2 regions of the Hydrogenovibrio sp. genome follow, and region 2 is predicted to be linked to the other one. Evidence: riboswitches for the same ligand, from Rfam matches in the RefSeq annotation. Region 2 holds a riboswitch; the other holds the start of a gene.
What was found. Region 2 has a riboswitch for thiamine pyrophosphate ahead of thiC (phosphomethylpyrimidine synthase ThiC). Riboswitches for the same ligand answer to the same signal wherever they lie in the genome.
Positions count from the first base shown of each region.

Region 1: it holds a riboswitch for thiamine pyrophosphate, as region 2 does, so the genes downstream of both, AC0KH7_RS10970 (TonB-dependent receptor) here and thiC (phosphomethylpyrimidine synthase ThiC) in region 2, are expected to answer to the same signal.

Region 1 covers NZ_OZ223196.1:2,322,290-2,326,892, reverse strand. Annotated here, with positions in the region: gene AC0KH7_RS10970 (TonB-dependent receptor) at 1-1,464, opposite strand, end outside; TPP riboswitch at 1,535-1,638, opposite strand; gene AC0KH7_RS10965 (succinylglutamate desuccinylase/aspartoacylase family protein) at 1,783-2,850, opposite strand; gene rimK (30S ribosomal protein S6--L-glutamate ligase) at 2,878-3,783, opposite strand; gene mgtE (magnesium transporter) at 4,102-4,603, shown strand, end outside.
Region 2 covers NZ_OZ223196.1:80,111-84,713, reverse strand. Annotated here, with positions in the region: gene AC0KH7_RS00370 (putative bifunctional diguanylate cyclase/phosphodiesterase) at 1-1,205, opposite strand, end outside; gene AC0KH7_RS00365 (gamma carbonic anhydrase family protein) at 1,209-1,751, opposite strand; gene AC0KH7_RS00360 (CopD family protein) at 1,950-2,414, opposite strand; TPP riboswitch at 2,578-2,708, shown strand; gene thiC (phosphomethylpyrimidine synthase ThiC) at 2,946-4,603, shown strand, end outside.

The sequences.
Region 1 (4,603 bases), 2.2 Mb from region 2:
ATCAAAAGGGATTTTATCTTTCGGCAAGCTGGCATCGTCGTTCACGCCGCCCGATTTATAGCCTCTGGATAAGGTGACAAAGGTCAAGTGTTCTGGGGTGACCTGGTAGCTCGCGCCTAATTTCCCGCCGTATAAGACTTCGTCCGTCGAGTCGGAAAAACCATAGGAGTTGTCATAATCGGCCTGAAATTGTTCGATACGCAATCCGGCAATCAAGGTGGCTTTCGCTGTCAGATGGTAGTCCAATTGACCGTAGGCCGCGAGATTATTGGTTTTATAATCGCTGGATTCTTTGCCGCTCGGATCCGTCACATACGGATAGGTGCGGTGAAGTTTTTCGTCTTGCTTCAGGTAATAAATGCCCCCGACCCAATCCGTTGTGCCATTGAAGATGCGTCCGGTTTCGGAGGACATAAAGCGCAATTCCAATGACTGGTTTTTGCGATCACGTTTGTAAAAATCAAAGGCGGAGTAACCGTTAGGGTCAAAGCCGACATAGGTCCAATCGTCGTCATAACCGTATTTGCTGGTGCTGTCGGTTTGCGTCAAAATGGCCACCATATCGACCGAATCGGTCATCGCATAATCCGCTTTTAAGGCAATGCCATCGGATTTCAGGCTGTCCTGTCCCGGTTGGTCGCTGATGGTTTTGTTGTCATTGGTAAAACTGAAAGCATCGTAGCCATCGTCTAAGTTGAGGTGTAGTAGCTTTAAATCAATCGTCAGATCATCGGATGCATACCATTTTAAATTGGCTCGCGCGGTCAGTTCATCTTGCTTTTGAGTGTTCTTTTTATCTAGGTGGGTGTTTTCAATATAGCCGTCGGAATTGTATTGATAAATTGCCAAGCGGCCTGCCAATCTGTCTTTGACGATTGGGCCGTTCAACATCACGCCACCGGCATAGGTATTGTGTGAACCGACCGTGGCCTCGACTCGGGCCGATGGTTCGAGAGACGCTTCATTGGTTTGCACTTGAATCACGCCCGCCAAGGCTCCGGAACCAAAACGCGTGCCTTGCGGGCCGCGCAACACTTCCACTTGATTGACGTCAAACATTGTTGCGGCCGCGCCGATACGGCTGTAATCAAAGTCATCGACCAGTACACCGACAGAAGGATTCAGTGGCGTGGAAAACTGGCCTCTCTCACCGATGCCGCGAATCTGATAATAATGCGCCGTTGCACCGCCGCTCGCCGCGTTGACGTTAGGCATTAAACCAATCACATCTTCAATGTTTTGGGCATCGCGTTCCTGTATCTCAACCGGGGTGACGACGGTGACACTGGAGGTGCTTTGTTGAATGTTCGCTTCACGAAAATCGGCTTCAATTTTGACGGGCTTGAGTTTGACCGTTTTGGTGTCGCTGGTGGTTTCCTCGGCCAGAGACGGTGTCGAGTGCCATAAACCGAATGATAAGAATGACGCCGGAATCACGGCGGATAAAATGGATTTCAGGTGCATGTTGCTTCCTTTTCAGTTCACCAAAAAGGACAGGTATGCAATTCGGACATTCGCCAGGGATGGGGCTAAGATCGAGTGTTGCAGCCTGTTCCTACGCCAGTATTAACTGGATCAGGTTATAAGGGTTCCCTTTCAGCAGGATCTCAGGCCTTTCGACCACCCCTCGGCATAAATTCAGAGACGCTGGTTCGTACGGTAGCGCCTCTCTAAAAAACGTGAGGAGCGATTATAAAGCAAAAGCGTTCGGATTTGAATTGTTGATATGACATGAATTTCGGCCAGGCCTGGCCGAAACCTGGAAACCGTTACGTTACTCGTTTAAATCGACGGAATATCGTCGGAGTCGTAAGGCAGGCGTTCGTCGCCGTAAATTTCTTCCGAAAACGACTCGACCCGTTCTTCGGCGATGTCGGTACGCGCGAATTGCGCAATGTGGAAAAGCGCTTCACCTTCATTGACTAAAGGCATGACCATCTGGCCGATGACGATGCCACTGGCATTGGCGTAAACTTCGAACTCGGCTTCGCCGAAAGGATCGGAAATGACGCCGAGCAGGGTTTGATCTTTCTGAACTCGGTCGCCGTCGTTGGCCAAGGCTCGGAAAATGCCGCTGTGCGGTGCGCGAACCCAATAACTGGAACGGGCGATGACCGGGCTTTTAGACGGTTTCTTCGGGGTGCGGCTGGGGGCGATCATGCCCAGATGTTTCATGACGTTCAGCACGCCTTTGACACCGGCGCGAATGGCGAATTCGTCAAACCGAAGAGCTTCGCCCGCTTCATACAGTAGGATGGGGATGTTCTTTTTCACGGCAGAGGCCCGCAGGGAACCCGCGCGCAGGTTGGCGTTCATCATCAGTGGGGCTCCGAAGGCTTCGGCCATGGCCAAGGTTTCGTTGTCTTCGAGATTTGCGCGAATCTGCGGCAAATTGGTGCGGTTGATGGCCCCGGTATGGAGATCAATGCCGTGCGAGCATTGGCCGACGATTTCATTTAAAAAAAGGTGGGCCATTCGCCCGGCTAAAGACCCCTTTGACGAGCCGGGAAAACTCCGGTTGAGATCGCGACGGTCCGGTAGATAACGACTTTGGTTGATGAAACCGTAGAGGTTAACGATGGGCACGGCAATGAGTGTGCCTTTCAGGCGTTGCAGCGCTTTGACTTTCATCAAACGGCGGATGATTTCCACACCATTGAGTTCGTCGCCGTGAATGGCGGCACTGATAAATAAGGTTGGCCCTTTACGTTTTCCATTAATCACCTGTACCGGCATATTCAGTTCGCCGTGGGTATAGAGCTTGCCCACTTGTAAATCGACGGTTTTTCGCTCGCCGGGATGGATGGTTTCTGTCCCGATGGTAATGGCATGATTGGTCGGTTTTTTCATGGTGTTTTCCCAAAGGTGACGGCGGGTTTAGCCTTTGCCACGTGTTTTGGTATGGTGCGGTTTGGCATTTTTTTCGATGAATTCAATGATCTGCCCGGCAACATTTTTATTCGTAGCGGTTTCAATGCCTTCGATGCCCGGCGAGGAATTGACTTCCATCACGACCGGGCCGTGGTTGGAACGCAATAAATCCACGCCGCAGACATTCAGTCCCATGATTTTCGCCGCGCGTACCGCAGTGGCGCGCTCTTCGGGGGTGATGCGTACCAACGAAGCGCTGCCCCCCTGATGCAAGTTAGAACGGAACTCGCCGTCTTTGGCCTGGCGTTTCATGGCGGCGACGACTTTTCCGCCGATGACGAAACAGCGTAAATCCGCGCCGCGCGCTTCTTTGATGAATTCCTGGACCAGGATGTTGGCTTTCAAGCCGTTAAAGGCCTGAATGACCGACTCGGCGGCGGAGTGGGTATCGGCCAGCACCACGCCGACCCCTTGGGTACCTTCGAGCAGTTTGATGACCACCGGCGCACCACCAACGGTTTGCAACAGGTCATTGACGTCGTCCGGCGAATGGGCAAAACCCGTGACCGGCAGGCCAACACCACGGCGCGACAACAGTTGCAAACTGCGCAGTTTGTCGCGCGAACGGGAAATGGCTACCGATTCGTTTAACGGGTAAACGCCCATCATTTCAAATTGGCGTAAAACCGCGGTACCGTAAAAGGTCACGGAGGCCCCGATGCGGGGAATAATGGCGTCAAACCCTTCCAGTATCTCGCCTTTGTAATGGACTTGCGGGTGGTTTGATGAAATATTCATATAGCATCGCAAAGCGTCGATGACACGCACTTCGTGACCTTGCTCTTCAGCGGCTTCAATTAAGCGGCGGGTGGAGTAGAGTTTAGCGTTGCGCGATAGAATGGCAATTTTCATAAGCAAACCTTTCCGTCGTACGGTGTTGCAATGGACGTGTTTTAAGGGCGTTCGAACTCGGCATTGGTCGTTTAAGCCCGAATTCGATAGCGAGTTTTTGAGTGTGAACTGGAAGACACCTTCTAAATGGATTCTATGCCAAATAGGATGCAATTCATACTCTTTTTTTACGCTTTGAATGAGGCGGATATGAATCAATAATTGATGATTACGGCTTTAGTTTCGGGGGCTTTTAAGGTATAAAGAGAGCGGCGCGCACCCAGCGTTGTTAAAACCGATAACCTTGTTTCAATATACTTGCATAAAGAAAATGACCTCATGACGGCCAGCGACGAAAAACCTTCAAATTCCGACGAAAAATTGCTCGAACTTCAAGCCTTGTTAAGCGAAGGCGATCAGGACAAAGTCTGTGAGTTCTTTGATGAGCAGAGTGATATTGAAATCGCCCATTTGCTGGAATCTTTTCCCGCCAATGCCCGTGAGCGGATTTGGATATGTGTTCCGGATGAATTGAAAGGCGAAGTGTTGGCCGAAGTCGGTGAAGACGTTCGGGCGACATTAATGTCCGATATGGAAGCCGAAGTGGTTTCCGATTTGACCAAAGACCTGGATGCGCAGGACATTGCCGAGATTCTCGATACGGTCGAAGAGTCGGTCAAAGAAGCGGTCATTGACAATCTGGACGACAGTACCCGCGAACAAGTACAGGTGTTGCACGCTTATGGCGATGATTCGGTGGGCCGTTATATGGATCCGAATACCGTTAACGTCAAAGAAGACGTGACCTTGGAAACCGTGCAACGTTATATTCGCATCAAAG
Region 2 (4,603 bases):
CAGAATAACGGCTGATAAAACGGTTTGATACGGCGCTCTTCCACTGCTTTGCGCAAGCGATTTTCAAGCAATAACAAGCGTTGGTGATGGTCATCCACATGACCGGCATAACGTAAATAAGACACGCCCTGTTTTTGTTTGGCCATATGCATAGCGGCATCGGCGTACCGAATCAAAGTTTCCACATCCTGTCCGTCCTCCGGCGCCAACACCCAGCCAAAAGACGCCGAAACGTGCAGGTTTAAACCATTTAGTTTCATCGGCCGTTCCACCGCGCTCAAAAAGCTTTCAACCAACCCCTCAACCTTCGTTTCATCGGCGACGTCCGGTAAAATCACGACAAACTCATCACCGCCAAACCGGGAAATCAGCGAACCATAAGGGGCAATCAGCTCCAGACGGTCACGCACTTTTTTCAACATCAAATCCCCAACCGAATGCCCCAACGAATCGTTAATGGTTTTAAAACGATCCAGGTCCATCATCATCAAGCAAAAACGGGCACCCGAGTTTAATAAGCGATCCGCCTCAGCACTGAGGTGACGACGATTCGGCAAGCCCGTCAAAGGGTCCTTCAGCGCCAACTCTTTCATCGTGGTGGATTGGTTCACCTGTTCGGTAATTTCCGCATTGGTTGAACTGTACCCGATGATTTTTTTGCCATCTAAAATCGGCCGGGTCACATGGCGTACCCAAATCAACCCTTTATGCTTCGTGGTCAGCCTTACTTCAATTGCATCCGGCATTTGGCCGGCCGCCACCGACTTTTCATAAGCCAGCCACTTCGGAAAATCTTCTTCATACACCAAATCCGCAAACAGGTTGGGCGTTTGATAAAACGTCTTTACATCGTACCCCGTCATATCGGTGATGGCGGATGAAATGTAACGGTAACTACGATCAAGATTTTGCAGGTAAGCAGCTTCTTCGGCCATTTCCACCAATGACGCAAAGGTCATGTTTTTAGCGCGCACTTCGTCGCTGAGAATTTTTTGGCGAGCGATGAAAAAACCCGCTACGATGCCAACCAGACTGGGGATGACCAGAAAACGCGGTCGAAAGGCCTCTTCATACAGAAAATCCAACTGAACAGCCGCCAACAAGATGACCACCAACCAGCCCATGAAGGTATAGCGAAAGTATGTTCCGAGTTCTGCCCGCCAGGCATTCGGGTGGCCGAGTTGACCATTTAAAGATGCATTCATGATTCAGAGTTCGTCACAACCCGCCTGTTGGAAATCGTTTTTCAATTTCACATAATGTTCCGCGGAGTATTTGAAAAACGCTTTTTCGTCATCGGTTAAAGGGCGCAACTTTTTCACCGGCGAGCCGACATACAAGTGGCCGGACTCCAGCACTTTACCGGCCGGCACCAAACTGTTGGCCCCCACCAACACATGCTTCTGCACCACCGCATTATCCAGCACCACCGCGCCCATACCGATCAGGCATTCGTCCTCGATGATACAGCCATGCAAGACCGCATTGTGCCCCACCGTCACATCAGCGCCGACAATGCAGCGCGACCCTTTGGTGATGGGCGAATCATGTGTGGTATGGCAAACGGTGCCGTCTTGAATATTGCTGCGAGGCCCAATTTCAATGGCATTCACGTCGCCACGCAAAGTGGCATTCGGCCAGATGCCAACGTCCTCGGCCAAAGAACACTGGCCAATCACCACGGCAGACGGGTCCACCCAGGCACTTTCGTCAAGGCTGGGGGTATGATTCTGATAACGACGAATCGACATAAATCTTTCGACTCCAAAGCTACGCAATTAATCTGAATGATTTAACACTATAACGGGTTTTCAGCCCTTTTAAAATCGCTTGTTTTAAGAATTTTTTTATCCGGTTATCAAGCGTATTACAAAGTCCTAATAAAATCATAACGATATCAAAAACGCCCAGGCCTGGGCATTTTCCTTTAACGCCCTTAACGCCGGCGCTTACCCCCAATAAGGCCCGGAAGCACCGATTACCGCTTCCAACACGCCCAACGACAGATTGATGGCAATCACCGGACGCATTTTACCGTTCATCACCTGCCCAGCTTCGGCAAACTGCCCCGCCTGCACATAATTTCGAAACGTTTTGAAAGGGCCGAAGTACAGCCAAGCGAACAAACCGATCATCAGCCAACCCACCCATTGCATGGCATGCAAGTAGAGCGGTACGACGTTCAAATCGCCGAAGCGCGTCACCCAATCCCAATAACCGGAAATCACCAGCAAGACGATAAAGCCCCACACCCAAGGGAAAAAGCGACCGAACACATCGGCCCACAGCGTCAAACGCTGTGGCGGTTCCAACGTCATCGCCGCCGGGCGCAGCACCCGATAAGCCAAGAAAATACCGCCTACCCATAAAACCGCTGCCACCGTGTGCAATGACGTCGCAATAATCGTATCCATATCCCTTTCCTGAACTCTTTTTATAATGAGTGACTTTCTAATCTTCCCCCATTATCCACACCCCCCGAATTTGTGCAATAAAGTTTAACTCTATGATAAAAAAGCTATTTTTTAAGTGTTTTTAATTTAACTCGTTTTTACATTCGCTTCTGATACAATGGCGTTTCATCTCTCGGGGTGCACACCTAAGTGCTGAGACGACTAAGCGGAAAGGGCAATTCGCCCCTCCCGGCTGTCGGGCCCGTTGAACTTGATCTGGTTAAAGCCAGCGTAGGGAAGAGAAGATTTCTTTGGGAACGAACGCCCTTGGCGAACGTGCCCCTTTGATTGCTTTGGAACCTGCGTCGGACTGTCCGAATCGCACCCGTGTCGCCGAAGCAATCGTCCGACCTGCCGATTCCAAATTTCCGACCTTACTCCGAGCAAAACATCTTGTTGAATCGTGTTCACTGAAACGGCTTAGCCGTTGCGGTTTCACGCCTGATTACGCTGTGTTTTTCCCCCTTTGAACGCAACAAAAGCGAGGAAAACATGACTGCATTTAAACACGCCCTGCCGGCGTCCAATGACATTCTGACCCGAGAGCCGTTACCGGCCTCCCAAAAAACCTATACCCCCGGCGATATCCATCCGGACATCCGTGTGCCAATGCGCGCCATTCAACTTACCAACGGTGAAACCGTCACCGTTTACGATACCTCCGGCCCTTATACCGACCCGGCCATCGAGATTGACGTCGCCCAAGGCATTCCTGCCATCCGCAAACCTTGGATTGAAGCCCGTCAGGACACCGAAGCCTATGACGGCCGCATTATCGATCCGAAAGACAACGGTTACAGCAACCGCAGCCAAATGGAAACCGCCATTGCCGGTGCTTCCAGCCTGATGCGCCAACCGTTGCGCGCCAAAGCCGGACAAAACGTGACCCAACTGCATTATGCCCGCCAAGGCATTATCACGCCGGAAATGGAGTTCATCGCCATCCGCGAAAATCAGCGCCGTGAACTCACCCGTCGTTACCTCAACGACGCCGAGCGCGAACACCGCTTGAAAGGCGAACATTTCGGTGCCAATCTGCCGGAAGACATCACACCGGAATTTGTACGCGACGAAGTCGCCGCCGGACGCGCCGTCATTCCATGCAACATCAACCACCCGGAATCCGAACCGATGATTATCGGCCGCAACTTTCTGGTGAAGGTCAACGCTAATATCGGCAACTCCGCCACCACCTCGTCGATTGCCGAAGAAGTCGAAAAAATGGTCTGGTCCACCCGCTGGGGCGCCGATACCGTTATGGACCTGTCCACCGGCAAAAACATCCACACCACCCGCGATTGGATTCTGCGTAATTCACCGGTGCCCATCGGCACGGTACCGATTTATCAGGCACTGGAAAAGGTCAACGGCGTCGCCGAAGACCTGACCTGGGAAATTTTCCGCGACACCCTCATCGAGCAGGCCGAGCAAGGTGTGGACTACTTCACCATCCACGCCGGTGTCTTGCTGCGTTACGTACCGATGACTACCAAACGCGTCACCGGCATCGTTTCCCGCGGCGGTTCGATTATGGCGAAATGGTGTATCGCACACCACCAGGAAAGCTTCCTTTACACCCATTTCGAAGACATCTGCGAAATCATGAAGCAGTACGACGTTTCCTTCTCACTGGGTGACGGCTTGCGCCCCGGCTCGCTGGCGGATGCCAACGACGAAGCGCAACTGGCGGAACTCGAAACCCTCGGCGAATTGACGAAAATCGCCTGGAAGCACGATGTCCAAGTCATTATCGAAGGCCCAGGCCACGTACCGATGCACATGATTAAGGAAAACATGGACAAGCAATTGGAATATTGCCACGAAGCGCCTTTCTACACGCTTGGCCCTTTGACCACAGACATTGCACCCGGTTACGACCACATCACCTCCGGCATCGGCGCCGCCATGATCGGCTGGTTCGGCACCGCCATGCTGTGTTACGTCACCCCGAAAGAACATCTGGGCTTGCCGAATCGTGACGACGTCAAGGAAGGCCTCATCACTTATAAACTGGCCGCCCACGCCGCCGATGTCGCCAAGGGGCACCCCGGCGCGCGAGCGCGAGATGACGCCCTTTCCAAAGCCCGTTTCGAATTCCGCTGGGAAGACCAGTTCAACCTCGGCCTCGACCCGGAAAAGGCACGCGCCTT